One region of the Burkholderia contaminans genome, then DNA from elsewhere that is predicted to be linked to it. Evidence: predicted binding sites of a transcription regulator. Region 1 holds the regulator's gene; each other region holds the start of a gene.
The links. The regulator HrcA, encoded in region 1, represses chaperone genes, less so after heat shock. The targets are predictions, from matches to a motif close to TTAGCACTCNNNNNNNNNGAGTGCTAA.

Region 1 (7,486 bases):
CACTCCACTCAAGCGTCGGAAAAGCGTGTTTACCCCTAGCTGACCGTCGCCTGACATCCACCTGGCGCCGTTTTCACCCTTCTTCTCGAGGGGAGTACCATGAAACTGACCTTTGCGATCTCGGTGGTCGCGCTGGTACTCATTGCCGGCACCACCACCATCTGCCTGTCGGGAGCCGTCACCGACCGCACGACCGAATACGGAAGCGCGCGGGCGACGTTCGACCAGATGTTCAGCTCCCACCAGAAAATCTGTCGATGATGCGCCGGTCGCGCTTCGTCGGCCGCCCGTGCAACTCGGCTGCCGGCTCGCGATACGTGCGGCGCCGCTCCAGTTCGGCGAGCCGCGCGGCCCGCCCTGCTTCCGTTTCCGCGTAAAGCGTCTGTGCGACGCTCGCCGGCCCGCGCACGTCGCACATGCCGAGCACGGCAATGTGCCAGACGATGCCGTCGATCGCAATCTCGACCTCGTCGCCCACGCGCACTTCCTTCGCCGGCTTGACCGCCGCGCCGCCGATCTTCACGTGCCCCTTGTCGACCGCATCGGTCGCGAGCGAGCGCGTCTTGAAGAACCGGGCCGCCCACAGCCATTTGTCGATGCGCAGCTTCGCGCCCGGTTCGGTCGAAATCTTGTAGTTCATCGCAGCCTCCGCCGGGCCGCCCCAAGGAGGCTGACCGCCCCCTCGGGGGGCAGTGAACGAAATGAGCGTGGGGGTCGTTTCATCTCAACCCACGGTTTCGGGCTGCGCGGCCCCGACCGGCCAGCCCTGCAGATTCTCGGCGACGATCTCGCCGAGCGCACCGATCCACGCGGGCGCGCCATTCAGGCATGGAATGCGGTGGAACACCTTGCCACCGCCGGCGAGGAACTCGTCACGCACTTCCATGCCGATCTCCTCGATCGTCTCCAGGCAGTCGGCCGTGAAACCGGGACAGAACACGTCGGCCCGCCGCACGCCGGCCTCGCCGAACTCGCGCAGCGTCGGCGCGGTGTAAGGCTGCAGCCATTCGGCCTTGCCGAAGCGCGACTGGAACGTGACGCGGCATTCGGTGGTCGACAGCCCGAGCGCGGCCATCAGCAGCGCGCCCGTTTGCTGGCACTGGTCGTGATAGGGGTCGCCGAGGTCGAGCGTGCGCTTCGGCACGCCGTGAAAGCTCAGCACGAGCTTGTCGCCGGCCGCGAAGTCGGGCCGGCCGTGCTGCGCCCAATACTGGCGCACCTGCTCGGCCAGCGCATGGATATAGGCCGGATGGTCGGCGTAGTGCCGCACCGTGCGCACCTCGGGCTGGTTGCGCATGCGCGCGAGCGCTTCGAAGGCGGCGTCGAAGGCCGTGGCCGTGGTCGACGCCGAATATTGCGGGTACATCGGCATCAGCAGCACGCGCTCGACGCCCGCGCGCTTGAACTGCGCGAGCGCGTGCGAAATGTTCGGGCTGCCGTAGCGCATCGCGTAGTCGACCTGCACTTGATAGCCGTTCGACACGAGCAGATGTCGCACGCTGTCGGTCTGGCGTTCCGTGTACACGCGCAGCGGCGAGCCCTCGGGCATCCAGACGGCTGCGTATTTCTTTGCAGACGCGCGGCCGCGCAGCGGCAGGATCACCGTGCGCAGCAGCACCTGCCAGATAGCCTGCGGAATCTCGACGACCCGCGGATCCGACAGGAATTCGGCCAGGTAGCGCCGTACCGCGCGCGGCGTGGGTGCGTCGGGCGTGCCGAGATTGATCAGCAGCACGCCGATGCGATGGGCAGCCGCGGTGCTCGAAGGCGGCTCAAGATCGAAACGCATGGGCAATTACGTGCTCTGGGCACGGGACCGGACGGCTCTCAATTATAGCGGGCCGCTGCGCGCCGGTCGGCTGGCCGTTCGGCCGACTGTCGGCACACACGGTGCCGCGGCACGATGACGGGGCAGGATCGGGCTGGCGACGGCAGGCTACTGCTGGCTCAGCGTGAGCGACAGCAGGCGCGCGGTGATGTCGACGATCGGTATCACGCGGTTGTACGCCATGCGGGTCGGGCCGATCACGCCGAGCGTGCCGACGATCTGCCCGTTCACCTCGTAAGGCGCGGTCACGACGCTCATTTCCTCGATCGGCACGAGCGTCGATTCGCCGCCAATGAAGATCTGCACGCCCTGGGCGTGGCTCGACACGTCGAGCAGTTGCAGGAGGCCCGTCTTTTGGTCGAATACGTCGAACAGCTTGCGCAGCCGAGCCATGTCGGACGAAAGATCCGCCACTTCGAGCAGGTTGCGCTCGCCGGAAATCAGCACGGTGTCCTCGGTGTCCGGCACCTCGGTGCTGGCCGTCACGGCGGCATGCATCAGCGCGGTCATGTCGCCGCGCAACTGGTCGATCTCGTCGCGCAGGCGGCGGCGCACCTCGTCGAACGACAGTCCGGCGAAATGCGCGTTGATGTAGTTGGACGCCTCGGTCAGTTGCGACGGCGAGTAATCGCGCGGCGTCGCGAGCATCCGGTTCTGCACGTCGCCCTCGGGCGTGACGATGATCAGCAGGATGCGCTTGTCCGACAGGCGCATGAACTCGATCTGCTTGAACACGTGGCTGCGGCGCGGCGTGAGCACCACGCCCGCGAACTGCGACAGGTTGGACAGCACGCTCGCGGCGGCCGCCACGACGCGCTGCTGCGGCTCGCCGGCCTGCAGCGTGTTCTGCACCTGCCGCGCAACGGCTTCGGCGTCGATCGGCGCCTCGACCGTCAGCATCGTGTCGACGAACAGCCGGTAGCCGCGCGGCGTCGGCACTCGGCCGGCCGACGTGTGCGGGCTCGACACGAGGCCGAGCTCCTCCAGGTCGGACATCACGTTGCGGATCGTTGCCGGGCTCAGCTCGAGCCCGGAGTAACGGGACAACGTGCGCGATCCGACTGGCTGACCGTCGGCGATATACCGTTCGATCAGGGTTTTCAGGAGGGTTCGTGCGCGAGGATCTAGCATGGTGGAAAATTTTAGCGCAACCGCGCGACCGCGGCGAGTGGCGTCGGCTACCGTTGCGCGGGCCGGCCCGATCCGGCCCCGTCTGCGCACAGCCGGTTCTTTTCGTCAACGAGCTATGGTGTAATGCCGGCATGAAAACCGGTAATCAGTTCAACACTGTCGCGCTCGTCGGCCGGAGCAACACGCCGAACATCGCCGAGCCGCTCGCCACACTGGCCGCCTGCGTCGCCAAGCGGGGCTTCGAGGTCGTCTTCGAAGCCGAAACCGCGCGCGAGATCGGCATCACCGGCTATCCGGCGCTGACCCCGGCCGAAATCGGGGCGCGCGCCGACGTGGCGGTCGTACTGGGCGGCGACGGGACGATGCTCGGCATCGGCCGTCAGCTCGCGCCGTACAGGACACCGCTGATCGGGATCAACCACGGGCGGCTCGGCTTCATCACCGACATCGCGGCGGCCGACATGCAGGCGCTCGTCCCGGTGATCCTGTCGGGCAAGTTCGAGCGCGAGGAGCGCGCGCTGCTCGAGGCCCGGATCATGCGCGACGGCGAACCGATCTACCATGCGCTCGCCTTCAACGATGTCGTCGTGAACCGCAGCGGCTTCTCCGGGATGGTCGAGCTGCGCGCGTCGGTCGACGGCCGATATATGTACAACCAGCGTTCGGACGGCCTGATCGTCGCGACGCCGACCGGCTCGACCGCTTACGCGCTGTCGTCGGCCGGCCCGATCCTCCATCCGCAGCTGGCAGGCATCGTGCTCGTGCCGATCGCGCCGCACGCGCTGTCGAACCGGCCGATCGTGCTGCCCGACGATTCGAAAATCGCGATCCAGATCGTCGGCGGGCGCGACGTCAACGTGAACTTCGACATGCAGTCGTTCACCGCGCTCGAACTGAACGACACGATCGAGGTGCGCCGCTCGAAGCACACGGTGCCGTTCCTGCACCCGATCGGCTACAGCTACTACGCGACGTTGCGCAAGAAGCTGCACTGGAACGAACACGCCTCGAACGAAGACGACAAGGCGTCCTGACGCCGCTCCGCCCGACACCATGCTCCGCCACCTCTCGATCCGCGACTTCGTCATCGTCGCCGCGCTCGATCTCGAATTCGACAGCGGCTTTTCCGTCTTTTCCGGCGAAACCGGTGCCGGGAAATCGATCCTGATCGACGCCCTCGCCCTCGCGCTCGGCGAACGTGCCGACGCGAGCGTCGTGCGCACCGGCTGCGGCCGCGCCGACATCACCGCCGAATTCACGCCGCACGACCGCGTCGCGCGCTGGCTCGACGAACACGCGTTCGACACCGAGGACACCGTGATGCTGCGCCGCGTGATCGATGCGAACGGCCGGTCGCGCGCGTTCATCAACGGCACCAGCGCGACGCTCGCGCAGCTGCGCGAGCTCGGCGAAATGCTCGTCGACATCCACGGCCAGCACGCGCACCAGCTGCTGATGCGGCCCGACGCGCAACGCGAGCTGTTCGATACGCATGCCGGCCTCGTCGCCGATGCCGCGAACGTCGCGCGCGCATGGCGCGTGTGGCGCGACGCGACGCAGGCGATCGAAGCAGCCAAAGCGCACGAGCGCGAGCTGCAGCTCGAACGCGAAAAGCTCGCCTGGCAGCTCGCCGAACTCGACAAGCTCGCGCCGCAAGCCGGCGAATGGGACGAAGTCAGCAACGAGCACAAGCGCCTGTCGCATTCGGCGAACCTGATCGAAGGCGTGCGCGGTGCGCTCAACGCGCTGTCCGAGTCCGACGACGCGATGCTCGCGCAGCTGGGCGCGATCGTGTCGAAGCTGCGCAGCCTCGCCGACTACGACACCTCGCTCGGCGACGCGCTCGCGTCGCTCGAACCGGCGGAGATCCAGTTGCAGGAAGCCGTCTATTCGCTGTCTCACTATGCGCAGCGCGTCGATCTCGACCCCGAACGGCTCGCGCAGGTCGAATCGCGCCTCGATGCGCTGCACTCGACCGCCCGCAAGTTCCGCTTGCCGCCCGACACGCTGCACGAAGAACACGCGGCACGCCGCGCGCAGCTCGCCGCACTCGATGCGGCGGCCGACCTCGGCGCGCTCGTGGCGGTGCAGGCCAAGGCGCGGGAAGCCTATCTCGCCGACGCGAAGCACCTGTCCAAGGCACGCGCGCAGGCCGCCAAGGCGCTCGGCACGGCCGTCACGGCCAGCATGCAGGAGCTGTCGATGGCGGGCGGGAGCTTCGAAGTCGCGCTCGTCCCGCTCGCCGACGGCGGCCCGCACGGGCTTGAACAGGTCGAATTCCGGGTCGCCGGGCACCCCGGCGTGCCGCTGCGGCCGCTCGCGAAGGTTGCGTCGGGCGGCGAGCTCGCGCGGATCAGCCTCGCGCTCGCGGTGATCGCCAGCGCGGCAAGCCCGACGCCGACGCTGATCTTCGACGAAGTCGATACGGGCATCGGCGGCGGCGTCGCCGAAGTGGTCGGCCGCCTGCTGCACCAGCTCGGGCGCGATCGCCAGGTGCTGTGCGTGACACACCTGCCGCAAGTCGCCGCGCGCGGGGATCACCACTACCAGGTCGCAAAAGGCGCCGACGACCGTGGCGGTACGGTGTCGACCGTCGTCGCACTCGACCGCGCCAGCCGCATCGAGGAAGTCGCACGGATGCTCGGCGGCCTCGAGATCACGGCGACCACGCGCAAGCACGCGAAGGAAATGCTGGCCGCCTGACGCTGGCCACCCGTTATCCGTTCATCGAACGCAAAAAGACCGGCGCACGCGCCGGTCCTTTTTTGCCCGGTGGCGCAATCGCGTCCACCCTGCCGCACCGCATCGAACGGCCGTTTCAACTATCCGTTTCAACCGCCCCGAACACGCGCTCCCACAGCGCCGTGACAGCGGCCCGCTCGTCGGCCACCACCGCCGGATCGACCCGCGCCTTTTCCATGCCATCGAGCCGCAGCTTGTGCTGCAGCTTCCGGTACTTCCGGTACGCCGCACCCACCCGCTCGGCCTCGTCCTCGCCCATCAACCCGAAGCGCGCGACCTCGCGCAGCAGCGCGATGTTGCCCGTGTTGCGGATCAGCTCGGCATCGCTCGACGCGTGCAGCAGCACCCAGTACTGGACGATGAACTCGATGTCGACCATCCCGCCGCGATCGTGCTTCAGGTCGAACAGCTCGGTCTGGTTCGGGTGGCCGGCGAACACCTTGCCGCGCATGTCGACGATTTCCTTCGCAAGCACGCCGCCGTCGCGCGGCGTCGTCAGCACCTGCTGGCGGATCGCCTCGAAGTCCGCGCCGATCTGCGCGTCGCCCGCGCTGTAGCGGGCACGCGTCAGCGCCTGGTGCTCCCAGACCCACGCGGTATTCGCGGCGTCGCCCTCGCGCAGCTGGTAGCGGCGGAACGCGTCGAGATCGGTGACGAGCAGGCCGGCCTCGCCGTTCGGCCGCAGCCGCAGGTCGATGTCGAACAGCGCGCCCGCCCCGGTCGCCGTGGTGAGCCACGTGATCAGGCGCCGCGTGAAGGTCGTGTAGACGTCCGCCGAGCGCTCGTCGGCGTCGTCGTACAGGAAGATCAGGTCGAGATCCGATGCGTAGCCGAGCTCCTTGCCGCCGAGCTTGCCGTACGCGATCACCGCGAACTTCGGCACGTCGCGATGGCGCTTCGCGAGCTGCGACCAGACGACTTCGATCGTCACGTCGAGCACCGCGTCGGCCAGCTCGGACAGCCGGTCGCTCACGTGCTCGACCGACAGTTGCCCGGCCAGATCGATCAGCAGGATCCGGAACACCTCCGCGTGCTGGGCGTGCCGCAGCAGGTCCATCTGTTGCTCGGGGCCGTCGGCCGCGGCGAGTCGCGCGCGCAGTGCGTCCTTGAACGCGGGCCAGTCGAACGGGCTCGCGATCGCCTCGTCGTCGAGCAGTTCGTCGAGCAGCTGCGGATGGCGGATCAGGTAGCCGCCGCCCCAGCGCGTCGCACCGAGCACCGACAGCACGCGGTCGAGCGCGGCCGGATATTCGGTCAGCAATGCGAGATAGACACCGCGCCGGCTGACCGTCTCGAGCAGGTCGAACAGGCGCACGATCGTGTCGTCGCGGCGCGCGGCGTCGATGTTCGGCGCGGCGTCGAGCGCCCGCTGCGCGACGCTGTCGAAGCGCTGCCGGCTCTTTTCCGGCAGGCCCGTGTAGCGCGACGACTGCCAGATCGCGCGCAGCCGGGCGAGCACGGTGGCCGGATCCTTGAAACCGAGGCCGTCGAGACGCGCGACCAGCGCGTCGTCCTCGCCGTCGTCGGCCAGCGCGCCGCTCCAGATCCACGCGGCTGCCGTGTCGTCGCCGGCCGCGCAGGGCGCGCCGCTCGCCTTGTCGGCAAAAATCTGGTCGAACTGCGCTTCGACGAACGTGCGGTGGCCGTCCAGCACCGTCATCAGCGCCGCGTAGTCGGCAAAGCCCAGCGACGCGGCCAGCGCCGCGCGTTCGTCGGGCTCGACCGGCATCGCGTGCGTCTGCGCGTCGTTGCGGTACTGCAGCCGGTGCTCGAGCGTGCGCAGAA
Region 2 (7,486 bases), 150 kb from region 1:
GGAAACCACGCGCGCCTTCGGGGTCGTTCAATGAAGATGTCGGGTGGCATGGCCGAACAGGGCATCGTCGTTGGCAACAACTACGACAAGTACGGCTCGACGAATCCGATCGTGCGGCGCCTCATGCGAGGTTTCGACGACGCGTTGACCGATTTCGTAACGCAAGCGGCACCATCGTCGATCCATGAAATCGGCTGCGGCGAAGGCTACTGGGTCCTGCGGTGGCGACAACAGGGCCTTCAGGCCACGGGAAGCGATTTTTCTACTCGCGTGATCGAGCTGGCGCAGGAGAACGCCGTGACGCAGTGCGTCGACCCGGCGCATTTCTCCCGCCAGGACGTCTATCGGATCGAAGCGCAGGACATACAAGCGGATCTCGTCGTCTGTTGCGAAGTGCTGGAACATCTCGAGCAGCCGGAAGTCGCGCTGCGCAACATCGCGACGCTCGGCGCTCGCCACGTGATTTTCAGCGTTCCGCGCGAACCGGTCTGGAGCGCGATGAATGTCGCGCGAGGCAAATATATCTCCGCCCTCGGGAACACGCCCGGCCACATACAGCGCTGGTCGAAACGGGCATTCATCGCATTCGTTTCCACGCGCTTCGACATCTTGTGTGTGCGCACCCCCTTGCCGTGGACGATGTTGCTTTGCCGCCCTCGCATCGCCGCACGGTAGTGAAGTTAGGCAAGCAGCAACGACGCTGGATACACGTCACCGGTAGCGCGCTGGGCGCACTCGGCACGATCTTCGTCGGCGTGAAGCTCGTCGAGTACAGCCACCAGCTTTCGCTCGACACTTTCTCGGCCGTTACCTGGAGCGCCGTAGCGACACTCGGCGCCGGTTACGGGGCTTGCGGCATGCTGCTTGCACTGGCCTGGCTGCAGTTGCTCACCCACCACGGTGTCACGTCGTCGCGCCTCTGGGCGATCAAGACGTACGGCGTCTCGCAGCTTGCCAAATATACGCCGGGCAACATTTTCCATCTCGCTGGCCGACAAGCGATTTGCGTTGCTGCGGGCCTGCCTGCATGGCCCGTTGCCAAATCGATCGTGTGGGAACTAGCGGTCATTGCGTCGACCGCCCTTCCGTTTGCACTGATGGCGGCACCGCTCAAATGGCCGGTGATCGGCACGGCAACCGCCATCGCTGCGTTCGCGGGCGCGCTTGCCATTGCCGTGTCGGGCATCCGGACCTGCTGGTCCCTTTGCATTGCCCGGGCGGTATCGCTGTATGCAGCGTTTCTGCTCGTCTCCGGGCTGATCTTCAGCGCCCTGCTGGCGATCACGGTGCAACACGCGAAGATCGACACGCACGATGCCGCATTCTGGTTGCCCGTATGCGGCGCCTATGTCATTGCCTGGCTCGCCGGGCTCGTCACGCCCGGTGCACCAGCGGGCGTGGGCGTTCGCGAAGCCGTCCTGTACTGGCTGATGCATGGTGTCGTCGGACAAGCGGACCTCATCACCGCGATTGTCCTCGGCCGCATGGTGACGGTAGCCGGCGACCTGATGTTCTTTGTCGGCGCCGCCCTGGTGCCCAGGCCCCCACACTGACCCGGATATGCGTACCACTCCAACAAGCCAGCATCCGTTAGGATCAACCTTGCGCGAGTCGCTGCCGTTCGCGGTCGCGCTATCGATTGTTGCCGTCATCTACGGGGCCGTGCCATTCATCGCCCTTCCGACACTCGGTCAGGCACTGTGGATTTCGTCGTTCGCCCAGTCTTTCGCAAACAGCGGATGGCCATCGATCTTCGTCCACAATTTCGGCCTCCCCGTCCCCGCGCCGATTGCGTTCGGCCTATCCGGCGCGCTGGTGGAAAGCGCTATGCTTGCGGCCACGCCGCTGAACCCCGCCGACGCGTACAGCACGACCACGTTGCTGTTCCTGGCGCTCGCGCTGTGGGGCTCGAAACGCTATGCGTCGGCACTGGGTGCCCCCGCGCGATATGCGCTGGCGTTGGCCTTGGTGTGGGCAACCATGCCGGTCATTTGGGCGCACTCCGGCTATTCGATGCTGTCGATCGGGATCGCGCTGTTGCCGCTTTATCTGTGGACGACGCACCGGCTATGCGAAGCGATCGACGCACGACGCTCCCGGACGATCGCGATATCGGCGCTCGCCCTTGCGGCCGTCGCATGCCTGGCCGTCTTCACCGACGGCTATACGTTCGTCATGTTCGCCTTCGGCTCACTCGTCCAGTATGCGGGCTGGCTCAAGCGATCGAGTGGCCGCAGGGTACGCCTGCTTGCCGTCGGCATGCCGATTTATGCCGCGGACTTCGGACTCGCGTTCGTGCTTTACCGTCAATTCGTCGGCACGCAGAGCTTCGCAGCGGATCCGCTGTCGGTATTCCGTGGCTTCGGCGTCGACGTCACCATGCTCGTACAGCCAACCCAAGGACTTCTGTGGCTATGGGATGTGCTCCGCATCAGCACCCCGAGAAGCGACTCGGCCTACTTCGGCGACGCATCAGTGTGGCTCACGACGTTCATCGCCCCCATCGCCATCGCAGGCCTGGCCGGATTCGTGCTGTCGAAAAACAAGACCCACGGCATTCCGCTACTGGTGCTTGGCATGCTTGCGACGTACCTCGCGCTCGGGCCGTCATTGAAAGTCCATTCCGTGCGGCCCGACGCCGACCGGGCTGCAGGCAACTTCCAGGCCGCGATGCCGCCCGAATATGCGGTCGCGCCTACCGGAACGGCCTATCTGTCGACGCACGTACCGGGCTTCAGGAACATGCGCGCGTCGTATCGATGGTCCGCCCTGACCGTTCTGGCATTCTGGGCATTGTTTGTACTACTGATCGCGGAGTTGTCGCGTCGCGACAGGAACAAGGCTGCGTGGTGGCTGTTGGGTCTGATGATGGTGTCCAACCTGCCGAATCCGGAATCAGGGCTCACGTATTCCGAAGTCCGCCATTACGAACATCAGGTGCGGGTGCATGCGCCACTGCACTTCCGCGACCAGTTCGCGCAGCTCGACCAGTCGATCGTCGCTGACTTCCGGCAGGATGCCCCGAAGGATGGCATCACCGCGTTTTTCCCCCAGGGCAACGACTTTCTCGCCGCCTACCTGGCCGCTGCATCGAATACACACACCTACAACATCGGCGGCGACAAGAACGTTGCGCTGGCACAGGAGCACTGGCCCGCATCCATCTCGACACTGTTCGCGTCCGACACGACGACGCTCGCCGGTAACATCGAACGCACCCTCGGGGATCGCAGCGTCCGCGCCGTCGTCATCAGCTACGTCGACCTGCTATGGAATGCACATCAATGGCCACCGTCATCAGCAGAGCTGGCCCAGGCTCGCGCACGCTACGCCCCGGCAGTGAGTACGCTCTCGGCCGATCCCCGTTTCGTCGTGAAGGAGCGACCCTACTACGCGTTGGTCATGGCGCGCGAATAGCACGGGTGCCAGCCGCCCACTTTCACCTCGCATCGTCATCCGCGCGCACATAAAAAAAGACCCGCATCGCTGCGGGTCTTTTTCTTTGGCTGGAACACGCATCGCTGCGCGCTCCGGACACCATCGACCGAAGTCGATTACATGTCCATGCCCATGCCGCCCATGCCGCCCGGCATGCCGCCCGGCATCGGTGCGTCTTCCTTCGGCAGTTCTGCAACAGCTGCGTCCGTCGTCAGCAGCAGGCCCGCAACCGAAGCTGCGTTCTGCAGTGCGGTACGCGTGACCTTGGTCGGGTCGACGACACCGGCTTCGACCATGTCGACGTACTCGCCCGTCGCTGCGTTGTAGCCGTAGTTGCCTTGGCCTGCAGCAACTGCCGCCACCACGACGCTGGCTTCTTCGCCGCCGTTCGTGACGATCTGGCGCAGCGGCTCTTCCATTGCGCGCAGCACGATCTTGATGCCGGCGTTTTGATCGGCGTTAGCGCCGGTCAGGCCTGCGATCGCGGTGCGAGCGCGGATCAGCGCAACGCCGCCACCTGCCACGATGCCTTCTTCCACAGCTGCGCGCGTTGCGTGCAGTGCGTCTTCGACACGTGCCTTCTTTTCCTTCATTTCGACTTCGGTCGCAGCGCCGACCTTGATCACTGCAACACCGCCGGCCAGCTTGGCCACGCGCTCTTGCAGCTTTTCACGGTCGTAGTCCGACGTCGCTTCTTCGATTTGCGCGCGCACTTGCTTCACGCGTGCTTCGATGTTCACGGCTTCGCCTGCGCCGTCGATGATCGTCGTGTTTTCCTTGCCCACTTCGATGCGCTTCGCCTGGCCCAGTTCTGCCAGCGTTGCCTTCTCGAGCGTCAGGCCGGTTTCTTCCGCGATCACCTGGCCGCCGGTCAGGATCGCGATGTCTTCCAGCATCGCCTTGCGACGATCGCCGAAGCCCGGTGCCTTGACCGCAACGGTCTTCAGGATGCCGCGGATGTTGTTGACGACCAGCGTTGCGAGCGCTTCGCCTTCGATGTCTTCAGCGATGATCAGCAGCGGACGGCCAGCCTTCGCGACTTGCTCGAGTACCGGCAGCAGATCACGGATGTTCGACACCTTCTTGTCGTGCAGCAGCACGAACGGGTTGTCGAGGACGGCGACTTGCTTTTCCGGATTGTTGATGAAGTACGGCGAAAGGTAGCCGCGGTCGAATTGCATGCCTTCGACGACGTCGAGTTCGTCTGCCAGCGACTTGCCGTCTTCGACGGTGATGACGCCTTCCTTGCCGACCTTGTCCATCGCTTCAGCGATGCGATCGCCGATCGACGTGTCGCTGTTCGCCGAGATCGAGCCGACCTGTGCGATTTCCTTGTTCGTCGTGCACGGCTTGCTGATCTTCTTCAGCTCTTCGACAGCCGCTGCGACTGCCTTGTCGATGCCGCGCTTCAGGTCCATCGGGTTCATGCCCGATGCGACGTACTTCATGCCTTCGCGGACGATCGATTGCGCGAGGACGGTTGCCGTCGTCGTGCCGTCGCCTGCGTTGTCGCTGGTCTTGGAAGCAACTTCCTTGACCATTTGCGCGCCCATGTTCTGGAGCTTGTCCTTCAGCTCGATTTCCTTCGCGACCGACACACCGTCCTTGGTGACCGTCGGGCCGCCGAAGCTGCGCTCGAGCACCACGTTGCGGCCCTTCGGACCCAGCGTGACCTTGACTGCGTTGGCGAGAATGTTCACGCCTTCGACCATCTTCGAACGGGCGGAATCGCCGAATACGACGTCTTTAGCTGCCATCTTCTAACTCCTTGAATTCTTGGGAATATGTACCGTCAGTGGACGCTTACTTCGCGTTGACCACGGCCATGATGTCTTCTTCGCGCATGACCAGCAGTTCGCTGCCGTCGACCTTCACGGTCTGGCCTGCGTACTTGCCGAACAGGACGCGATCGCCGACCTTCACGTCGAGCGCGATCGGAGCGCCCTTGTCGTCGCGCTTGCCCGGGCCGACGGCCAGGACTTCGCCCTGGTCCGGCTTTTCAGCAGCGGCGTCGGGGATCACGATGCCCGAGGCGGTCTTGGTTTCCTGATCCAGGCGCTTGACGATCACGCGATCGTGCAAAGGACGAAGGTTCATATTCACTCCTCTCTTGACTGAGATTGAAGAACGCTTAGGGAATCTGCCCGGCTTATCGCCCGGCAGAGAATTGTTAGCACTCTCGTGCAGCGAGTGCTAATTATATGGACGGGTTTTGACAAATTCAAGAAGGGAAACCGGAGGAATTTTCGGGGCGGGGACGGGACGAAAAAAGCATACGAATCCAACAAAAATCCATTAAAAACAAATACCTAAAAGAATCGCCCAGCCTTGCCGGCCGGCCCGCGCGGCCCCGGAATCTCATCGCGCCCCGTTTGGACACCGGGAAAGCACGGAGTTCCCGCGATCGGCGGCGTCATCCTGATAAATTCCGTGGCGGCGTCGATTCCGTCTGCCGGCACGCGCCATCCGACGCCCGCCGGCTGCCTCCTGCGCCCCGCCCCCCCGCCCCATCGATCCGCATCGATCCATTCATTTTCATTACACCGATATTTACGGTTTACCTCGGCACTAAACACGTGCTGGCCTCCATCCGTAAGGAGGCGGATTACATTCAGTAATTTAGATGCGAATCATTCTCGTTTACATTGACTTTCGCATTTGACACTCCTACGATGCGCCGCGTTGCGTTCATCTTCATGCGCTGGCCAATCAGTGCCGAGCGTCCGGACAGCGACCGACAAGCAGGACTCCAGACTAAATAGAACCAGGGATTTGATATGAAGTTTGCGTCGTTCCAGGGAGACAACATCCGGGCCCGGATGCGCCCCGCCGCGTGTGCGGCCATCCTCGCGTGCGCATCGTTCGCGAGCGGCGCGGCTTTTGCCGCCGTGCCGGTCGACGCACAGCCCGAAGCCCCCGAAGCCGACCTGGCGATCCAGGCGAAGCCGACCAACATGTGGACCGGCATCTGGACGCGCCAGAACCTGCTCGGCGACATGGGCGGCATCCGCCCATGGCTCGGCAAGTATGGCGCGACGCTGCTGATCACCGAAACCAGCGAATACCTCGCGAACGTGCGCGGCGGGCTGAACCGCGGCGGCGCCTACGACGGGCTGACGACGGCCACGTTGACGGTCGACACGCAGAAGGCGATCGGCCTGCCCGGCGGCACGTTCAACGTCAGCGCGCTGCAGATCCACGGCACCAACCTGAGTGCGCGCAATCTCGGCACGCTCAACACTGCGAGCGGCATCGAGGCGCAGGGCACGACGCGCCTGTGGGAGCTGTGGTACCAGCAGTCGTTCATGGACAAGCGCGTCGACGTGAAGATCGGCCAGCAGAGCCTGGACCAGGAATTCATGGTCAGCACGTATGCGAACACGTTCGTCAACACGATGTTCGGCTGGCCCGCGCTGCCGTCGTACGACCTGCCCAACGGCGGCCCCGCCTATCCGCTCGCGGGTCTCGGCGTGCGCGTACGCGCGCAGATCACGCCGAAGCTCACCGCGCTCGCAGGCGTGTTCGACGGCGATCCGCTCGGCAACAACCCGAATAACCTGAGCGGCACCAACTTCAACCTGCACAACGGCGCGCTCTATATCGGCGAACTGCAGTACGCGCTGAACCAGCCGTCCGACGGCGAAATGGACACCGGCCGCTCGAACGGGCTGCCGGGCACCTACAAGATCGGCGTCTGGTATCACAACGGCCGCTTCGCGGACCAGAACGTCGGCACCGACGGGCTGTCGCTCGCGGACCCGGCGTCGAACGGCACTGCGCAGCAGCGTCACGGCAACTACAGCTTCTACGCGGTGGCCGACCAGATGATCTGGCGCCCCGACCCGACCGGCCCGCGCAGCCTCGGCGTGTTCGCGCGCGTGATGGGCGCGCCGGGTGACCGTAACCTGGTGAGTTTCTCGGCCAACGCGGGGATCGTGCTGAAGGCGCCGTTCGAAGGCCGCGACAACGACAGCGTCGGCCTCGGCGTCACGTACATCCAGGTCGGCAACCACGTGACCGACCTCGACCAGACCGCGCGAACGTTCGC
Region 3 (7,486 bases), on a different replicon from region 1:
CGAGCTATCGGTATGACGGCGGCCGGAATGCGCCGGCCGCCGCGCGGCATCACGCGAGGCCGGTCATCTTCCATTGCTGCTCGAGCGCGCCCGGCCCGAATTCGAGCGAGCCGCCGAGCGGTTCCGCGAGCGCCTGGAAATACGCGGCTTCCTCGAGGATCAGGATGTACTTCGACACGTCGAGGATCGATTTGCCCCAGAACGTCGCGCCGCCGTTCGCCTCGATGATCGCCGGCACCTCGGGGTCGCGGCGGATCGTGTCGACGATGAAGCGCGGCTCGCCGGGGCGGCGATCGACATACACCGGAATCTCGCGGGCGCGCGTGTAGCGTGCGGCCGGCGCATAGCGGATCGGCAGCGGGCGATGCGCGCTCGCCCAGGCGCCGAGGTACGGGCCGTGCACGTGGATCACGACGCCGACTTCCGGCGCCTCACGGAACACGTCCGCATAGCGCGGCCCGTTGCCGCCCGCGCGCGCGTCGCCGTGCAGCACGTCGCCGTCGAACGTCACGACGACGGGCTGGATCTCCTGCGACGCGGCCCACGGGCTCGGCGCCGACAGTGCGACGACAAGTTCCGTGCCCGGCACGCGCTGGAACGCCTGGAACGTGTTGGTCGCGGACAGCGTGCGCGTGTCCTTCAGCACGCGTTCGGCCTGCGTGAATTCGCGCGTGGCGCGCTCGACGAATGCCACGAGTTCGCCGCTGTCGATGGTCGAGGTGACTGGCATGAGGACGGTTTCCTTGATCGGGTGAACGGATGGGCTCGCATCGCGATGTCGGAACGCCGCGACGCACGGCTACCGGATCAGCAGCAATCGTGCCAGCCGGCCATGCGTGCGCCAAAGCCCCGCGCGACGGGGCGCGTGCGCCTTGCACGACGCGCGCCTTGCGATCCACGTACGCGCCTCTGTTGCGGGAGCAACAGCCTGCCGGCCCGGATTGCTGCGCGGCACGCAGCCGGTCCATGCGCGGACGGCCCGACACGCCACGCGATGGCCCGTCGCATCGTGCGCCGCCGCTGCAACGCGCGCGCTGGTTCGAAACTTGCGTCGTGATCGGCCCGCGCCGCGCACCGCCCGGCACGTCCGATCCGACTTCACCGACATCCATCCGACCATGACGCTTCTCCCCCTGCGCGGCCATGCCGCGCGCACGCTGCTCGCTTCGGCGCTCGCCGTCTCGTCGCTCCTCTCGCATGCGGCTTCACCGGGCCGCGTCCCCGCCCCCGATCCGCTTCAGGGCGACGGCCGCGTGTCCGCGTTCTACACGTGGGACCGCGACATTCCGGCGACGCCCGGCGTGCTACTGCGCACCGAGCCGCTTCCGGCAACGCTCGGGCTCGCGAGCGCCGGGCGCCAGCTGCGCATCCTCTATGCATCGACCGACGGCGTCGCCGGGCGCACGCCGATCGCCGTGTCGGGTGCGCTGTTCGTGCCGCGCGGCACGCCGCCCGCGGGCGGCTGGCCGATCGTCGCATGGGCGCACGGCACGTTCGGGATGGCCGACATCTGCGCGCCGTCGTGGTTCGGCCGCTCGTATCGCGACGTGCGTTACCTGAACGCGTGGCTGCAGCAAGGGTTCGCGGTCGTCGCGACCGACTACCAGGGGCTCGGCACGCCCGGCCCGAATCCGCAGCTCAACAACCGCTCGAACAGCTACACGCTGCTCGACAGCGTGCGCGCGGTGCTCGGCGGCGTGCCGGGCCTCGCGAACGAGGTCGTGCTCGTCGGCCAGTCGCAAGGCGGCTCGGCCGTGTTCGCGGCGGCCGGCTACGCGCCCGCCTATGCGCCCGAACTCGCGATCCGCGCGACCGTTGCCACCGGGACGATCTACAACGCGTCGCCCGCCACGCTCGCGTCGCTGCCGAAGTTCGAGAGCGCGTACCGGCGCGATCCCGAGCGCGTCGATCCGACGCTCGCGTACCAGTTCTACTCGGTGCTCTCCGCGCAGCAGTTCGACCCGTCGCTGCGTGCGGACGAAGTGCTGACCGAGCAGGCATTGCCGATCCTCGAACAGTCGCGCATCAGTTGCCTTGCATCGCTCGAGGACGACGCGGCGCTCGCGCACCTCACGCACGCGAACACCGTGAAGCCCGGCGGCGACGCGCGGCTGAAGGCATGGTGGGACGCGTACCTCAAGTACCCGACGCTGAAGATCGCCACGCCCGTCTTCATCGGTGCGGGGGCCGACGACGGGCTCGCGCCGCTCGAACTCGCGCTCGCGAAGGACGCATGCGCGGCCGGCACGACGGTCGAGGCGCACCTGTATGCGGGCCGCGAACACAACGGCACCGTGAATGCGTCGCTCGCCGATTCGATCCCGTTCGTGAAGCGCGTGCTCGCCGGCGAGACGATCCGCCCGGTCTGCACGCCCGCCGCCCAGCAGGCCGTGTCGCAATAGCGGGAGCGACGCGCTTTTGCACGACGGCGCGAATGCATTTCGGAATCCGTTATTGGATTGCGCCGCCGCGCATTTTTATACTCGTCAGCACTCTCTGTTAAAGAGTGCCAGCCAATTTCAACAGATCAGCACAGGACGAACCAATGAGCCTACGCCCCTTGCACGACCGCGTGATCGTGAAACGACTCGACCAGGAAACCACCACCGCATCGGGCATCGTGATCCCCGACAGCGCGGCGGAAAAGCCCGACCAGGGTGAAGTGATCGCCGTCGGCCCCGGCCGCAAGGATACGGACGGCCAGCGCATCGTGCCCGACCTGCAGGTCGGCGAACGCGTGCTGTTCGGCAAATACGCGGGGCAAGCCGTCAAGGTGGACGGCAACGAGTTTCTCGTGCTGCGCGAGGAAGACATCGTCGCGGTCGTCAATCAATAACGGAGCGAAATCATGGCAGCGAAGGAAATCATTTTCAGCGACGTCGCACGGGCCAAGCTGACGGAAGGCGTGAACATTCTCGCGAACGCGGTGAAGGTCACGCTCGGGCCGAAGGGCCGCAACGTCGTGCTCGAACGCAGCTTCGGCGCGCCCGTCGTCACGAAGGACGGCGTGTCGGTCGCGAAGGAAATCGAACTCGCGGACAAGCTGCAGAACATCGGCGCGCAGCTCGTGAAGGAAGTTGCATCCCGCACCAGCGATGCGGCCGGCGACGGCACCACGACGGCCACCGTGCTCGCACAGGCGATCGTTCGTGAAGGCCAGAAATACGTCGCGGCCGGGCTCAACCCGCTCGACCTGAAGCGCGGCATCGACAAGGCCGTCGCGGCGGCCGTCGACGAGCTGAAGAAGATCAGCCGCCCGACCACCACGAGCAAGGAAATCGCACAGGTCGCGACGATCTCCGCGAACGGCGAGGAATCGATCGGCCAGCGCATCGCGGAAGCGATCGACCGCGTCGGCAAGGAAGGCGTGATCACCGTCGAGGACGGCAAGTCGCTCGCGGACGAGCTCGATGTGGTCGAAGGGCTGCAGTTCGATCGCGGCTACCTGTCGCCGTACTTCATCAACAATCCCGACAAGCAGATCGCCGAGATCGAAAGCCCGTACATCCTGCTGCACGACAAGAAGATCTCGAACATCCGCGACCTGCTGCCGGTGCTCGAACAGGTCGCGAAGTCGGGCCGGCCGCTGCTGATCATCGCGGAAGATGTCGAAGGCGAAGCGCTCGCGACGCTGGTCGTGAACAACATCCGCGGGATCCTGAAGACGGTCGCCGTGAAGGCGCCGGGCTTCGGCGACCGCCGCAAGGCGCTGCTCGAGGACATCGCGATCCTCACCGGCGGGCAGGTGATCGCCGAGGAAACGGGCCTGACGCTCGAGAAGGCGACGCTCGCCGAACTCGGCCAGGCCAAGCGCATCGAGGTCGGCAAGGAAAACACGACCGTGATCGACGGCGCGGGCGATGCGAAGAACATCGAAGCACGCGTGAAGCAGATCCGCGTGCAGATCGACGAAGCGACGTCGGACTACGACCGTGAAAAGCTGCAGGAACGCGTCGCGAAACTCGCGGGCGGTGTCGCGGTGATCAAGGTCGGCGGGGCCACCGAAATCGAAGTGAAGGAAAAGAAGGACCGCGTCGACGACGCGCTGCACGCCACGCGCGCGGCCGTCGAGGAAGGCATCGTGCCGGGCGGCGGCGTCGCGCTGATCCGCGTGCGGCAGGCGATCCGCGAGTTGCAGGGCGTGAACGCCGATCAGAACGCGGGCATCAAGATCGTGCTGCGCGCGCTCGAGGAACCGCTGCGCCAGATCGTCACGAACGCGGGCGAGGAAGCGAGCGTCGTCGTCGCGAAGGTGGCCGAGGGCTCGGGCAACTTCGGGTACAACGCGCAGACCGGCGAATACGGCGACCTCGTCGAATCGGGCGTGCTCGATCCGACCAAGGTCACGCGCACGGCGCTGCAGAACGCGGCGTCGGTCGCGGGGCTGCTGCTGACCACCGATGCGACCGTGTTCGAAGCGCCGAAGGATGCGGCGCCGGCGGCGGCGCCGGGCGGCCCGGGTGCGGGTGGGCCGGGGTTCGATTTCTGATGACCCGACGCGCATGCCGGTTCGCCGGCATGCGCGCCAGCTTGCAGACTCCCATTGCGCGTGGCGACGACAGTCGTCACGCGTTTTTTATTTTGTGCGCCGGTCCGCACGGGCCACGCCACCTTTACGACCTTTTTACTTGCGCCCGCGCATGCGTTCACTAGAATGTGTTCGCAATCGATCCATCACCGAGTACGCACATGCGCATCCGAAGTCCTCGCCCTCCGAGTTGCTTTTCTGCCTGACAGGCAGGACGCCTGCGTCTCTCTTTTCCCGAGCCACCGTCCTGCCAGCAGGCGGACGGTGCGCGCCGTAGTCTTTCCCGTGCACGCTTGAACACGACGTCGATGCGTTAGCCGCGCATCGCGCAGGTCAGCTTGTTCGCGCGGAATTTCCCGTATCACGACACGCCATCGATCCGCCGCCCCGGCAACGTTCGGCTGGAATGCCTCGCATCACGCATGCCGATCCAGCCTCATTACTTTGCATACCTGATTTAGCCGACGGAAGTTTCCGATACCGGAGCACGAACATGTTCGAGATCGACAAGCAGTACACCCGCGAATTCATCCACACCGCGTGCGGCGGCAGCAAACAGGCGTTCCTGCCGACGAAGAACGGCAAGGTCGTGGCCGCCTGCCTGCGCACGGACCTCAACCCGCACGCACCCGACGTGATCCTCTGCGACGGCAGCGCGTCCGCAAGAGCAGCCGGGAGGACGCTCGCCGCACAACGCGACGCGATTCCGGTGTTCATCCGCATGGCAACCGACGCGTACCGCTTCGTCGGCCAGTACGTCGTCAGCGAATCGCTCACCGCACCGCTCGACTGCGCGCCTTATGTGCGCAACAGCAGCTTCACGCCCGGGCAGATCTCGCGCGTGCTCAAGCTCAAGCGCTGCTGACCCGCTTGACGGGCGCCTCGCGCGCCCAGCCCCGGTCAACTTTCATACAGGAGCAATCATGCTTGGCCTGACGTTCTGGAAACACGTGATCGGTGCGCGGACCGATGCAATCCGCACTGACAGGGCGGCTGCACACGACCGGCACCGACGGGTGTCGAGAACGCTCGTGCTGACGAGTGCCGCGGTTGCGTTCACGGCGATCGCGTTCGGCGCGCCGGTGGTCGGCATTTCGGTGTTTCTGCTGACGACGCTGCCGTTCGTGCTGTCGGGTACCTGAAGCGGAAGGTGCCGGGCCCGGTTCCATCGGCGATCGATACACAATTTTGATGCCGGGCCCGCGCGTATCTAACACCGTCTTTACGCGGTTTTGTCTAGGATTTCCCTGTCATCCCGACACGGAGAGATCCGCATGCAAACGCAGCAGGCCGCCGCCGGCGGCCAACCCGACCTTCCCTACCGACGCGGCGGCGCACCGCTCGCGACCCGGCTGGCCGACGCCTGCCCGCCGGACAACATCCTGCTCGACGTACCGGTCGAAAGCGCGATCCAGTTGTTCGACCTCGTCGCGCGACATATCGAGCGCAGCAGCGGCGTATCCGCGGAACGGATCAGGACCGAACTGACGAAGCGCGAGCAACTCGGCTCGACCGGCCTCGGCCAGGGCGTCGCGATTCCGCATGCGCGTGTCGCCGGCCTCCGCTCGGCCATCGCGCTGTTCGTTCGCGCGCAGTATCCGTTCCCCTTCAATGCACCGGATCGCAAGCCCGTGCGCGAATTCATCGTGCTGGCCCTGCCGCGGGAAGACAACCGCGCGCACCTCGAACTGCTCGCCGACGCGGCGCGCTGTTTCAGCGAACGCCCGTTCCGGCAGGCGTCGCGCGACGCGCTGACGCCCGACGAGATTCACCAGCTGATGCAACGCACGTATTGATGCCGTCTTGATGCCGCGTCGTGCGGCAACACGCACTCCATTCATCCACTCGGACTCCCATGTTCCCAGACCCTGAAAGTCCCACCCTGACGTCGCGCCGCGTAGCCGGCCTCGCGCGCTCGCTGCCGTTCATGCAGGCCCTGCACGGGCAGACCGTCGTCATCGTCGAAGGCGGCGCCGCGAGCGACGCACGCACCCGCCACGCATTCGCGCAGGATGTCGCGCTGCTCGCACTCACCGGCGTTCGCCCGATCGTCGTGCAGGGCATACCGGCCGCATCCGGCACGCAATCGGTCCACGCCGTTCACGCGGCGATGGCGGGCATCAATCATGAACTGGTGCGCCTGATCGGCAGTCACGGCGCCAAGGCGATCGGCATCGACGGCCACGACGGCGGCCTGCTGGTGGCGAGCACCGATTCCGACCGCTCCGACACGCGCGCGGTCGCCCGCTTCGACGGCACGGCGCTGAACGCGCTTCTCGAGAACGGGCTGGTGCCCGTCGTGATGCCGATCGCCCCGGACGACGCAGGCCGTGATCACCTGCTGCGTGCGGAACGGCTCGGCAGCCTCTTCGCGCAGCGCGCCGGCGCCGTCACGCTGGTGATGATGGTCGACAGCGCGCTGCTGCGCGAACTCGGCGAGCTCGCCGGGCTCTATGGCATCACGGAACTCGAGCAATGGCTTGCCGAGCATCCGGCCGCAACCGCAGCGCCTTGCGTGCGGGAAGCGCTCGATGCGCTCGCACACGGCGTGCAGAACGTTCATCTCGCCGATATCGGGCAACCCGAATCGCTGATCGACGAACTGCTGACGGAGGAAGGATCGGGGGTCGTGTTCTGTCGGCGCGGCAACACCGACCTGCTGGCGGAAACCCGCCGCTACTTCGCGGATTCGGCGAGTGTGCTGCGCGACGGCTTCAGCGTCGAGCAGAAGCAGGTCGTGCGGTTCTGAATTTTGTAGTGTAAGCACTTGCGGCGACCCACCCGGGCCGCCGCAAGCGAATGGCGTCAGCGCCGCGCGGCAAGCCGCCGCACGACACGCACCAGCGCATCGACTTCGTCGCACGTGTTGTAGAACGCGAGCGACGGCCGCACCGTGGCCTCGAGCCCGAAGCGACGCAGGATCGGCTGCGCGCAGTGATGCCCCGAGCGCACCGCGAT
Region 4 (7,486 bases), 1.2 Mb from region 1:
GCGCGCCGCGCGGCCTCGCCTGGCGACAGCCGCACCCGTGCGATACTCGGGGCATTCCTCACCGCTCACAGCGCGGCCCGACGCCGGCCGCCCGCCCCACGCCCCGATGACCGCCTCCCACGATCCCGCCGCCGCTCCGTTCCCTTGCGCCCGCTTCATCAAGGAAATCGGGCGCGGCCCGAACGGCGCGCGCGCCCTGTCCGCCGAGGACACGTTCGAGCTCTATCGCGCCATGCTCGACGCGCGCGTGTCGGACGTCGAACTGGGCGCGATCCTGATCGCCTATCGGCTGAAGGGAGAATCCGCCGACGAGCTGGCCGCGATGCTCGCCGCCGCGCAGGCGTCGTTCGAGCCGGTGCACGTGCAGGATGCCGCGTTCCGCCCCGTGTCGATCCCGAGCTACAACGGCGCGCGCAAGCAACCGAACCTCGTGCCGCTGCTCGCGCTGCTGCTCGCGCGCGAAGGCGTGCCGGTGCTCGTGCATGGCGTCGAGCGGGATCCCGGCCGCGTGACGAGCGCGGAGATCTTCTCGGCGTTGTCGATCGCGCCGTCGACGTCGCACGATGCAATCGAGGACATGCTCGCCGAGCGCCGCGTCGCGTTCGCGTCGATCGAGGTGCTCGCGCCGCGCATCGCCCGCCTGCTGTCGATGCGCAGCGTGCTCGGCGTGCGCAACTCGACGCACACGCTCGTGAAGATCCTGCAGCCGTTCGCGCCGGCCGGCCTGCGGCTCGTCAACTACACGCACCCGCCGTACCGCGACAGCCTGGCGCAATTGTTCCGCGACCATCCGGACGCCGCGCTCGGCGGCGCGCTGCTGGCGCGCGGCACCGAGGGCGAAGCCGTTGCCGACACGCGGCGCCAGGTGCAGGTCGACTGGCTGCACGACGGCGTGTGCGACACGCTGATCGAGGCCGAACGCTCGTCGACCGACGCGCCCTCTGTCGCGCTGCCCGAATCGCGCGATGCGGCCACGACGGCCGCGTGGACCGACGCCGTATTGCGCGGCGAAGTGCCGGTGCCCGACACGGTCGCCCGGCAGGTCGCGACGATCGTCCAGATCGCCCGTATCGCACGCTGAAGGCGCGCTCGCGAGCCGGCCCCGATCGCAGGGCATTTGACACGCGAGCGCATCCTGGCATAGAGTTGTCCTCATGCGTTCCTTTCCGAACACCCTCCGAATTACCTCCGGCCGCCTAGCGCGGCCGCTATCGCTACGACTAGCCTAAGGCTGTCGTAGCGCCGTGTGCTGTCCGCACGGTCCCTCCCAGCAGTTCCTCGCAGTACCCCTCTCGTAGTTTTTACAACCCGAAGTCGTCAGCATTCGTCCGTCTATCCGTCGGCCGACTCGCGAAGATCATCCGCATCCGCAGCGCGTCCACGTGCCGCGGAGCGAGGCAGCGCCAACCGTCGCCCATGCCGCCCGTCTTCGCTCGCGACTTGAGACCCGAGGTCCAGAAGATGCAGCGCAATCCGCAAGACAAGTACCGTCCGTTCGAGCCCGTCCGCCTCAATGGCCGCAAATGGCCGTCGCGCACCATCGAGCGCGCGCCCGTCTGGATGAGCACCGACCTGCGCGACGGCAACCAGTCGCTGATCGAGCCGATGAGCATCGAGCAGAAGCTCGAGTTCTTCGAAATGCTGGTCGCGATCGGGTTCAAGGAGATCGAAGTCGGTTTTCCGTCGGCGTCGCAAACCGACTTCGATTTCGTCCGCAAGCTGATCGACGACAAGCGGATTCCCGACGACGTGACGATCGAAGTGCTCGTGCAGGCGCGTGAAGACCTGATCGCCCGCACGTTCGAAGCGCTCGAAGGTGTGCCGCGCGCGATCGTGCACCTGTACAACGCGGTGTGCCCGTCGTTCCGCCGCATCGTGTTCGGGATGTCGAAGGCCGACGTGAAGGCGCTCGCGATCGACGGCACGCGCATCATCAAGGAACACGCCGCCGCGCGCCCCGACACGCAGTGGACCTTCCAGTACTCGCCGGAAACCTTCAGCATGACCGAGCTGACGTTCGCGCGCGAGATCTGCGACGCGGTCGCCCAAACCTGGCGGCCGACCCGCGATCACAAGATGATCGTCAACCTGCCGGCCACCGTCGAGGCCGCCAGCCCGAACGTGTTCGCCGACCAGATCGAGTGGATGGACCGCAACCTCGCGTACCGCGACAGCATCGTGTTGTCCGTGCATCCGCACAACGATCGCGGTACCGCGGTCGCGGCGGCCGAACTCGCGTTGCTCGCGGGCGCCGACCGCATCGAGGGCTGCCTGTTCGGCAACGGCGAACGCACCGGCAACGTCGATCTCGTCACGCTCGCGCTGAATCTCTACACGCAGGGCATCGATCCGGGCCTCGATTTCTCCGACATCGACGCGGTGCGCCGCGTCGTCGAACGCTGCAACCAGATTCCGGTGCATCCGCGCCACCCGTACGCGGGCGACCTCGTGTTCACCGCGTTCTCGGGCTCGCACCAGGACGCGATCCGCAAGGGCTTCGCGCAACAGCGCCCCGACGCGGCCTGGGAAGTGCCGTACCTGCCGATCGACCCGGCCGACCTCGGCCGCAGCTATGACGCGGTGATCCGCGTGAACAGCCAGTCCGGCAAGGGCGGCGCGACGTTCCTGCTCGAACGCGGGATGGGCTTCACGCCGACGCGCCGCGTGCAGATCGAATTCAGCCGTGCGGTGCAGACGCTCGCCGACGCGTCCGGCGAGGAAGTGACGGGCGATGCGATCTGCGCGCTGTTCGCGCGCGAATTCTTCGACACCGACGGGCCGGCCGCGCGACACGGCAACGGCGCGCGCTGGCAGAACCGCGAGATCGCGGCAGCGCCCGCGGCAGATACCCCGCCCGACGAGGCCGTGCGACATTTGGCCGCGGAATTCGCGGCGGCCGCCGGCGCGGCGATCAACGTCGCGTCGTGCGAACACACCCGCACGACGGACGGACGGATCGCGGTATCGGTCGGCTGCCGGGTCGGCGATGCGCCGCTGCGGCACGGCGTCGGCCTGCATGCCGATGCGTCGAGCGCCGCGCTCGACGCGGTCGTCAGCGCGATCAACCGCTCGGCCTGGCACTGCGCGGATCGCCGCGCGGCGGCCTGAGCGCCCGGTTCCGTTTCAGGGTTCAAACGTCAGCGAGCGGGGCGTGACCGCCCGTGCGCCGCGCGATCCGCGCCGCACGAGGCAGTAAAAAGCGGCCCAGAAGGCCGCTTCGGTCGGGACATGAAAAGGAGCGCCACGCGCGCTCATGTCTCGGTCGCGCACCGCGTCGCCTGCCACGCGAACAGGCTCCAGCGGCCCTGCTCGTGGGTATGGACCGAGGTATAGGCAATCGGGAAGACCAGGCCGCCGTTGTTCGTTTCCATCTCGATCAACGCGCGCCCGGTGACGACGCAGGTTTCATCGCCGACGGGCAGCACGTCCTGCGACTGGATTTCGATCTGGCGATAGCGGCGGCGGCCGGCGACGATGGCGTCGATGAACTGCTGCTTGGTTTCGCGTTTGCCGTTGGTGTGCACGAAGAACACCTTGTCCGACAAAAGCGTGTCGAGCGCCTCGCCGTCCCCGTCCACCATCGCCCGGAACCGATCGCGCTCGAGCGCGCGGATCGCATCGACCACCTTCGCCATCGCCTGACTCCTCGGCAACGCGCACGCCGTGCGCGGGCGTGCGGATCAGAAGTTGTACTGCAAGTAGAACTGGTGGAAATTTATACCAGGATTCGGCTCTTTGATACCCGCGTTAGACACATGTTCAAAACGGTAGCCGACCTGATACTGTTGCCGTTGGCCGAACTGCACGCCCACCCCCGCCGTCGGCGCGAACTGGAACGCGGTGCCCATCGAGAAGCGATCCGAGATCGTCGGGTGCGTCAGCAGCCTGACGCCGCCGCCGGCCTCGATGAACGGGCGGACCTCCCCGGCGCTCTTGATGAAGCGGAACATCGGCGTCACGCCGAATTCGCCGATGTTGCCGTGGACGTTCCCGCCCGTGTGCCAGTAGCCGGCATGCCCTTCCACGACGAACGCGAAGTGCCAGCCGCCGATTTCCCACCAGTTCCAGCCCGGATCCCACACCACGCCGAGGTCGGCCTTGTCGACCCCGCGGCGATCCGAAAAACCGCCGCCCGCCTGGATCCCCCATCGATCCGCGCATGCCGCGCCCGATCCGCCCAGAAGGGACGCCGCCAGCATCGCGTGCAGCGCAAGCCGGCTGCGGGGCCGGCGATTCTTCTTATTGTTCATCTGTCACTCCAACTTTGGGGGTTGAATGGAGCCAGCCGCTTCGGCCGGCTCGAGCGAACTGAATGGTATGGTAAAGGACTTTTCGGATCGGCATCACAAAGCGAAATGGCTTGCTTCCAAAACGACAAAAATTGAAATCGTCTACCGATTCCCATCAGAAACAACGGCTTACGGAACTTCGCTCCGCGCTCCCTGTCGCAGAATAGACTATCGACTCGACTTACTCGATAGAAAAACGGGAACTCCGATGCCCACGCTTGCTCTAAGGAATTAGCACTCGGTTTCCGGGAGTGCTAAGATGGCTCCCGGAATCTCATCCGAGACCGGGGGTTTGTCCCTGATTCCAAAGGAGTTTTTAGTGAGCAACGCCCTGACCCTCCCGAACACCCTGAGCCCGACGCCGGCCAAGGCCGCATCGGCAGGCTCGCTGGCGCTCGCAGCCCAATCGATGTTGCCGGGCCAGCTCGGCAACATCGACGCGTATATCCAGGCCGTCAATCGCATTCCGCTGCTGACGGTCGAAGAGGAACGCCAGTACGCGACCGAATTCCGCGAAAGCAACAACCTCGACTCGGCACGCCGCCTGGTGCTGTCGCACCTGCGGCTCGTCGTGTCGATCTCGCGCAACTACCTCGGCTACGGCCTCCCGCACGGCGACCTGATCCAGGAAGGCAACATCGGCCTGATGAAGGCGGTGAAGCGCTTCGACCCGGCGCAAAACGTGCGCCTGGTGTCGTACGCGATCCACTGGATCAAGGCCGAGATCCACGAGTACATCCTGCGCAACTGGCGCACGGTGAAGGTCGCGACGACCAAGGCGCAGCGCAAGCTGTTCTTCAACCTGCGCAGCCACAAGAAGGGCCTGCAGGCGATGACGCCCGAGGAAATCGACGGCCTCGCGAAGGAACTCAACGTCAAGCGCGAAGACGTTACCGAAATGGAAACGCGCCTGTCGGGCGGCGACATCGCGCTCGAAGGGCAGGTCGAGGACGGCGAGGAATCGTACGCGCCGATCGCCTACCTGGCCGACTCGCACAACGAACCGACCGCCGTGCTGGCCGCGCGTCAGCGCGACACGCTGCAGACGGACGGCATCGCGCAGGCACTCGGCGCACTCGACGCGCGCAGCCGCCGCATCATCGAGGCACGCTGGCTGCACGTCGACGACGACGGCTCGGGCGGCTCGACGCTGCACGATCTCGCTGCCGAGTTCGGTGTGTCGGCGGAACGCATCCGCCAGATCGAAGCGAGCGCGATGAAAAAGATGCGCACTGCCCTCGCCGAATACGCGTAAATCGCTGCGAATTAGAGCGCTTCATCAAAAACCGCTGCCCGACCGGCAGCGGTTTTTTTTCGCCCGTCATTTCCGCTGCTTCTCATTCGCTTCTTCGTACGTTTTTCGGCCCGTTTCAGTGCGGATTAATTGACCTGATTCGTCAGGTAATAGGCCGTTTGCGGGCCCCTTCCGCATAACCTTGATCTGCCTCAAGTTTCGGCCCGTGTTTCGCGACGGTCTGCCGCAGCGCAGCACTCGGCATCGGAAAGCCGTCATTTTAAAATTGGCATGTCAGGCGCAAAAGGATTAAAACAGCTTCACGGCCGTCATAAATCCGACGTAAAGTCGCCCCAAATCGCACCTAAATCGATTCAGGATAATCACCTTGATCTCGATCAATAAAGAGCCTGCGCCGCCTCCGCCGCGGCCGGCCGGAACGATCGGCTGGCGCGCGTGCATTGCCGCGTGGGCACGCGGCCCGACCCTCGCCCGCGACATCACCCTGGTGCTGATCGTCAAGCTGATCCTCCTGATGTCGCTCAAATACGCATTCTTCAATCATCCGCAGGCCGAGCACATGTCGTTGCCGCCTGCCGCCGTCGCCGAGAAGCTGCTCTCGGTACCGGCGCCTGCATCCACCGAGGGAGACCACCATGATAAGTAGCGAAGTCGTCGATCTGTCACGTCTGCAGTTCGGCATCACGGCGCTCTACCACTTCCTGTTCGTGCCGCTGACGCTCGGCCTGTCCTGGCTGCTCGTCATCATGGAAGCCGTATACGTGATGACCGGCAAGCAGGTCTACAAGGACATGACCCAGTTCTGGGGCAAGCTGTTCGGGATCAACTTTGCGATGGGCGTGACGACCGGCATCACGCTCGAATTCCAGTTCGGCACGAACTGGTCGTACTACTCGCACTATGTCGGCGACATCTTCGGCGTGCCGCTCGCGGTCGAAGGCCTGATGGCGTTCTTCCTCGAATCGACCTTCGTCGGCCTGTTCTTCTTCGGCTGGAACCGCCTGTCGAAGGTCAAGCACCTGATGGTCACGTTCCTCGTCGCGCTGGGCTCGAACCTGTCCGCGCTGTGGATCCTGGTGGCGAACGGCTGGATGAACAACCCGGTCGGCGCCGAGTTCAACTACCAGACGATGCGCATGGAGTTGACGAGCCTGTTCGACGTGCTGTTCAACCCGGTCGCGCAGGTGAAGTTCGTGCACACCGTGTCGGCCGGCTACGTGACGGCTGCGATGTTCGTGCTCGGCATCTCGTCCTGGTACCTGCTGCGGAAGCGCGACGTCGACTTCGCGCTGCGCTCGTTCGCAGTGGCGGCCGGTTTCGGCCTCGCGGCCACGCTCTGCGTGATCGTGCTCGGCGACGAGTCGGGCTACACGACGGGCGAAGTGCAGAAGATGAAGCTCGCCGCGATCGAATCGGAATGGGAAACGCAACCGGCACCGGCATCGTTCACGCTGATCGGGATCCCGAACCAGAAGGAAGAACGCACGGACTACGCGATCAAGATCCCGTACGCGCTCGGCCTGATCGCGACGCGCTCGATCGACGAGCCGGTGATCGGCCTGCGCGAGCTCGCGAAGCACAGCGAGGAACACATCCAGAGCGGGATGGTCGCGTATGGCGCCTTGCAGAAGATCAAGGAAGGCGACAAGAGCGACGCGACCCGCGCGCTGTTCGACCAGCACAAGCAGTATCTCGGCTACGGACTGATGCTCAAGCAGTTCACGCCGAACGTGATCGATGCGACGCCGGAGCAGATCAAGGCCGCCGCGAAGAAGACGATCCCGCCGGTCGCGCCCGTGTTCTTCTCGTTCCGGATCATGGTGTTCCTCGGCTTCCTGTTCCTCGCGACCTTCGTCGCCGCGTTCTGGTTCTGCGCGCGCCGGCAACTGCTGCAGGACAACCGCCGCTGGTTCCTGCGCTATGCGGTGTGGGCGATCCCGCT

Region 2: a site for HrcA is predicted at 5,609-5,635, ahead of groES (co-chaperone GroES). Genes of this name have one in related genera too.
Region 3: a site for HrcA is predicted at 2,487-2,513, ahead of LXE91_RS28010 (co-chaperone GroES). Genes of this name have one in related genera too.
Region 4: a site for HrcA is predicted at 4,521-4,547, ahead of rpoH (RNA polymerase sigma factor RpoH). Genes of this name have one in related genera too.

The regions. Positions count from the first base shown of each region.
Region 1 covers NZ_CP090640.1:1,828,370-1,835,855, reverse strand. Annotated here, with positions in the region: gene LXE91_RS08560 (hypothetical protein) at 100-261, shown strand; gene LXE91_RS08555 (RNA-binding S4 domain-containing protein) at 233-640, opposite strand; gene hemH (ferrochelatase) at 725-1,789, opposite strand; gene hrcA (heat-inducible transcriptional repressor HrcA) at 1,937-2,959, opposite strand; gene LXE91_RS08540 (NAD kinase) at 3,091-3,993, shown strand; gene recN (DNA repair protein RecN) at 4,013-5,662, shown strand; gene glnE (bifunctional [glutamate--ammonia ligase]-adenylyl-L-tyrosine phosphorylase/[glutamate--ammonia-ligase] adenylyltransferase) at 5,778-7,486, opposite strand, start outside.
Region 2 covers NZ_CP090640.1:1,977,496-1,984,981, reverse strand. Annotated here, with positions in the region: gene LXE91_RS09210 (glycosyltransferase family 2 protein) at 1-34, shown strand, start outside; gene LXE91_RS09205 (class I SAM-dependent methyltransferase) at 31-675, shown strand; gene LXE91_RS09200 (hypothetical protein) at 633-1,553, shown strand; gene LXE91_RS09195 (hypothetical protein) at 1,603-3,417, shown strand; gene groL (chaperonin GroEL) at 3,555-5,195, opposite strand; gene groES (co-chaperone GroES) at 5,242-5,535, opposite strand; gene LXE91_RS09180 (carbohydrate porin) at 6,216-7,486, shown strand, end outside.
Region 3 covers NZ_CP090641.1:2,292,567-2,300,052, reverse strand. Annotated here, with positions in the region: gene LXE91_RS28020 (class II aldolase/adducin family protein) at 50-730, opposite strand; gene LXE91_RS28015 (lipase family protein) at 1,119-2,402, shown strand; gene LXE91_RS28010 (co-chaperone GroES) at 2,546-2,836, shown strand; gene groL (chaperonin GroEL) at 2,849-4,489, shown strand; gene LXE91_RS28000 (DUF6697 family protein) at 5,022-5,393, shown strand; gene LXE91_RS27995 (hypothetical protein) at 5,452-5,670, shown strand; gene LXE91_RS27990 (PTS sugar transporter subunit IIA) at 5,803-6,324, shown strand; gene LXE91_RS27985 (amino acid kinase family protein) at 6,384-7,277, shown strand; gene LXE91_RS27980 (family 2A encapsulin nanocompartment cargo protein cysteine desulfurase) at 7,334-7,486, opposite strand, start outside.
Region 4 covers NZ_CP090640.1:645,062-652,547, forward strand. Annotated here, with positions in the region: gene ybiB (DNA-binding protein YbiB) at 107-1,081, shown strand; gene leuA (2-isopropylmalate synthase) at 1,462-3,108, shown strand; gene LXE91_RS03060 (nuclear transport factor 2 family protein) at 3,252-3,635, opposite strand; gene LXE91_RS03065 (acyloxyacyl hydrolase) at 3,681-4,250, opposite strand; gene rpoH (RNA polymerase sigma factor RpoH) at 4,609-5,544, shown strand; gene cydP (cytochrome oxidase putative small subunit CydP) at 5,912-6,190, shown strand; gene LXE91_RS03080 (cytochrome ubiquinol oxidase subunit I) at 6,180-7,486, shown strand, end outside.